DNA from 2 places in the Colwellia sp. M166 genome. Region 1 is predicted to be linked to the other one. Evidence: predicted binding sites of a transcription regulator. Region 1 holds the regulator's gene; the other holds the start of a gene.
What was found. Region 1 encodes FliA, which starts transcription of late flagellar genes. Its sites were predicted from a motif close to CTAAAGNTNNNNNNNNNNNNGCCGATA; they were not measured.
Positions count from the first base shown of each region.

Region 1 (2,409 bases):
GAGCGCTTTAAACGTATTCCATTAGCGGGCTGTATTTATACCAAGCTAGATGAAAGCTTGAGTGTTGGTGAAATTATCACTACATCACTGCAAAATGGCTTAGCAATTGGCTATCTTACTGATGGTCAAAGAGTTCCGGAAGATATTAAGGTTGCAAATGCTGAGAAATTAGTTACGCTTGCAGATAGAATGGCAATAAAATCTCAAAGTTCAGTAGCTGTTTCTTGGCGGACACCCGCCGCAGCCGTTGCAGTATAGTCGCCTTACGATAGCGGCGCAGTTATATAGAGAAGTTATATAAGATGATAGATCAAGCGAGTGGCTTAAGAAAGATGCAAGATCCCCAACATATAAAAGTCATAGCAGTTTCAGGTGGTAAAGGTGGCGTTGGTAAGACTAATATTTCCCTTAATACCGCGATTTCTTTAGCAAAATTAGGCAAGCGGGTTTTAGTACTAGATGCTGATTTAGGTTTAGCTAATGTTGATGTGATGCTAGGTCTGCGTGTACAACGTAACTTGTCTCATGTTTTGTCCGGCGAGTGCGAGTTAGATGATATTATCATTCAAGGTCCCGCTGGTATTAACATTATCCCCGCTACATCTGGCACGCAATCTATGGTCGATTTAACACCTGCTGAACATGCTGGTCTTATTCGTGCCTTTAGCGATATGCAAACAAAATTTGATATTTTAATTGTTGATACTGCCGCCGGCATCTCGGATATGGTATTGAGTTTTTGTCGAGCATCACAAGATGTTTTATTAGTGGTATGCGACGAGCCAACGTCAATCACGGATTGCTATGCGCTGATGAAGTTATTAAGCCGAGATCACGGTTTATTTAAATTTAAAGTAGTGGCTAACATGGTGCGCAGTGCAAAAGAAGGTCAACAGCTATATGCTAAGCTTTCGAAAGTCACAGACAGATTTTTGGATGTTACTTTAGAGTTAGTTGCTGTTATACCTTTTGACGAAAATATCCGTAAATCAGTGAGAAAACAACAAGCGATTGTTGAAGCATTTCCCGACTCCCCTGCCGCAGTTAGCCTAAAATCACTTGCTCAGAATATTATAAGTTGGCCAGTGCCACAACAAGCTTCTGGGCACTTAGAGTTTTTTATTGAGCAGTTACTAGAACACTAACCAACAGAGAAGTGAACTATAGTGGTTAAATTACATACTTATAGTGTTGATAAAACAGCTTTGTTGGAGCAACACACGGTATTAGTAAAACGAATTGCTTATCATTTACTTGCTCGGTTACCTGCCAGTGTTATCGTAGATGACCTTATTCAATCGGGCATGATAGGATTACTCGAAGCGGCTAATAATTTTGATAATACCAAAGGGGCTAGCTTTGAAACCTTTGCTGGTATTCGAATTCGTGGTGCAATGCTTGATGAGATCCGCCGTGGTGACTGGGTTCCTCGTTCCGTACATAAAAATAGCCGGATGATCAGCGAAGCAATCAAAAATTTAGAAGCAGCATACGGTCGTGATGTTTCTGATATTGAAGTTGCTGAAAAACTTGATATTTCGATAAATGAATATCATCATATGCTCAATGAAGTAAGTTCAGGTAAAATATTGGGGATTGACGACTTAGGTGTTAGCGAAGATGTTATTGAACTAGCACATAACCATCAACAAGATGAACCTTATGCTAACATTGAGCATAGTATCTTCAAAAAATCATTGGCTGAATGCATTTCCTCTTTACCCGAGCGTGAAGCTTTAGTACTGTCATTATATTATGATGAAGAGCTCAACCTGAGGGAAATTGGCCAAGTACTTGATGTGAGTGAATCACGGGTAAGCCAAATACACAGTCAGGCTATGCATAGACTAAAAGCTCGTATGCAATCGTGGCAAAGTTAAGTAGAATACTCGTATCGTTATAATTTTAAATGTTCTCACCGGAGGGTGCCTTGGATAAAAATATGAAAGTGCTTGTTGTTGATGATTTCTCAACAATGAGACGAATAATCAAAAATTTGTTACGTGACTTGGGTTTCACCAACATCTCAGAAGCTGATGATGGCAGTACGGCATTGCCGATGCTAAAAGACGGTGCCTTTGATTTTGTGGTTACTGATTGGAATATGCCCGGCATGCAAGGGATTGACTTACTTAAAGCGATTAGAGCTGACAGTAAATTGTCACATATTCCGGTATTAATGGTAACTGCTGAAGCGAAAAAAGAGCAAATCGTTATGGCTGCTCAAGCGGGTGTTAATGGCTATATTGTTAAACCATTTACCGCTGCCACGCTAAATAGCAAACTTGATAAAATCTTTGAACGTCTTGGTTAATTATTTGATTTTGTTACGCAAGGACGTGATATGAGTACAAATACTAGTGTCCATGTTTCTCTGGAACAGGCTAAATTGTTGGTTGAATATATAGA
Region 1 is NZ_CP040755.1:1,706,875-1,709,283, reverse strand. Features, by position in the region: gene flhF (flagellar biosynthesis protein FlhF) at 1-258, shown strand, start outside; gene FGD67_RS07725 (MinD/ParA family protein) at 303-1,145, shown strand; gene FGD67_RS07720 (RNA polymerase sigma factor FliA) at 1,167-1,880, shown strand; gene cheY (chemotaxis response regulator CheY) at 1,931-2,314, shown strand; gene FGD67_RS07710 (protein phosphatase CheZ) at 2,345-2,409, shown strand, end outside.

Region 2 (2,409 bases), 170 kb from region 1:
CCCAACAGTGCAGGGTAGGTACTTTTGTTAGCAGCAAGGTCAGAGCCTGTTGGTTTGCCTAACTCTTCTTCCGTTGATGTGATATCGATAATATCATCTCGCACTTGGTAAGCTAAACCAATTAATTTAGCATATTGTACTAATTGTTTTTTATCATTTTCTGTCGCTTGTTGACTGCATTCAGCAGCCATCATAACCGATGCCTCAAGTAAAGCGCCGGTTTTTAAAGAATGTAAGTGCTCTAATTCTGCAAGTGTAATGCTTTTATCTGTGCCAGCTAAATCTAACGCTTGACCGCCACACATACCTTGATAACCTGCGGCATTGACTAAGTAACGTAATAAAATAATACGTTTACTAGTAACAGCTTCAGAGAAATCATGATTGGCAATAATATCAAAAGCTAAGGTTTGTAAACTATCACCAGCGAGAATAGCGGTCGCTTCATCAAAGGCTTTGTGACAAGTCGGTTGACCACGACGTAAGTCATCGTCATCCATTGCCGGTAGGTCATCGTGCAATAAGGAATAGGCATGAATGCACTCAATTGCTGCGGCAACACCGTCAATGTCATGTTGCTCAGCAGCTAAAGCTTCGCCGGTAATATAGGCTAAGTAGGGACGCATACGCTTACCACCAATGAGTAAACCATAACGCATAGCAGCCAATAGTTTTTCATCATTGCGCGCTAAGCTGTCAAGTTTAGCAGTTAAATAAGTGTCAATACGCGCTTGCACATTATCAAGGTTTTTAAGTTTAGTCACTGCTGATAGTCTCGTCAGTATTGAATGGTGATAATTGGCTTTGGCCATTTTTTTCTAGCAAAATATTAATTTGCTGCTCAGCACTTTTTAGCTTTTCTTGATTATGTTGACTTAGGTGCAAACCGCGCTCAAATAAAGCCATTGACTCTTCAAGAGCAAGATCGCCTTGCTCTAAATTTTGCACTATGGTGTCTAATTCATCTAATGATTCTTCAAAGCTTAAATTTTCAATTTTTTTTCTGGCCATGGACTTTTTTAGCGTGATATGAACTCTAGGCGCAAACTTACCTTAGCTGGCGCGCTGGGTCAATTAATGATGAATTTAAGCTGAAGAGTAAAATATTGACATTATCTTCTTAAGTTATTGACAATAAGAGCGATAATAGTCGTAATACGAAAAATATTAGTATTCGCGAAACATCAATTCATCAGGTATTATCAACACAGCGGATATATTCAAGAAAATTTACCGGAGGCATTTGTGGATTTAGCAACGTTAATAGGCATAGTCGGGGCTATAAGTTTACTGATTATGGCAATGTTACTCGCTGGTGACATTAGCATGTTTGCCGATGTGCAATCAGTGATCATTGTATTTGGCGGCTCAATCTTTGTTGTTTTAGCAAATTACAATTTAGGTCAGTTTTTCGGTATTGGGAAAATTGTCGCTAAATCTTTCATGTTTAAATTGGAGAGACCTGAAGAGTTAATCGAGAGAGCAGTTGAAATGGCTGACGCTGCACGTAAAGGCGGTTTTTTAGCGCTAGAAGAGGCTGAAATATCTAATGCTTTTATGCAAAAGGGTGTTGATATGCTAGTTGATGGCCATGATGCCGATGTTGTGCGAGCTACCATGCAGAAGGATATTGATCTGACAACAGAGCGTCATGAGTCAGGTTCTAACATGATGATGGCATTAGCCGATGTTGCTCCAGCTATGGGGATGATTGGTACTCTGATTGGTCTAGTGGCGATGTTATCAAATATGGATGATCCCAAGGCCATTGGTCCAGCTATGGCGGTGGCACTACTAACCACATTATATGGTGCCTTTTTAGCCAACGTTATTGCCATTCCCATCGCCAATAAATTAAAATTACGCATGGCAGAAGAGAAACTGAATCAAGAGTTAGTGCTTGATGCCGTATTAGGAATTCAGGATGGGCAAAATCCGCGGGTAATTGAGGGCTTGTTGAAGAACTATCTTGCTGAAGGTAAGCGAGCTGTGGATACCACCGAAGAATAGCGGGAGTTAATTATGGCAGATAAATGTAAGTGTCCACCTCCAGGGCTACCGGCATGGATGGGAACATTCGCCGACTTAATGTCGCTATTGATGTGTTTTTTCGTCTTGCTTTTATCATTTTCTGAAATGGATGTCTTAAAGTTCAAGCAAATTGCGGGTTCAATGAAATTTGCTTTTGGTGTACAGAATAAAATTGAAGTTAAAGATATTCCCAAAGGTACCAGTATTATTGCTCAGGAGTTTCGTCCAGGTAAACCTGAGCCAACACCGATTGAAGTTATTCAACAGCAAACCATGGAAATGACCCAGCAAATGTTGGAATTTCAAGCCGGTGATGAAACCTCTGCGGGTGGTCGTCAAGAGCAACGTGGTACTGAACGTGGCGGACAATCACAAAGT
Region 2 is NZ_CP040755.1:1,875,808-1,878,216, reverse strand. Features, by position in the region: gene ispA ((2E,6E)-farnesyl diphosphate synthase) at 1-764, opposite strand, end outside; gene xseB (exodeoxyribonuclease VII small subunit) at 757-1,011, opposite strand; gene pomA (flagellar motor protein PomA) at 1,246-2,010, shown strand; gene FGD67_RS08495 (flagellar motor protein MotB) at 2,023-2,409, shown strand, end outside.
Region 2: the regulator FliA is predicted to act here: its motif matches at 1,120-1,146, upstream of pomA (flagellar motor protein PomA).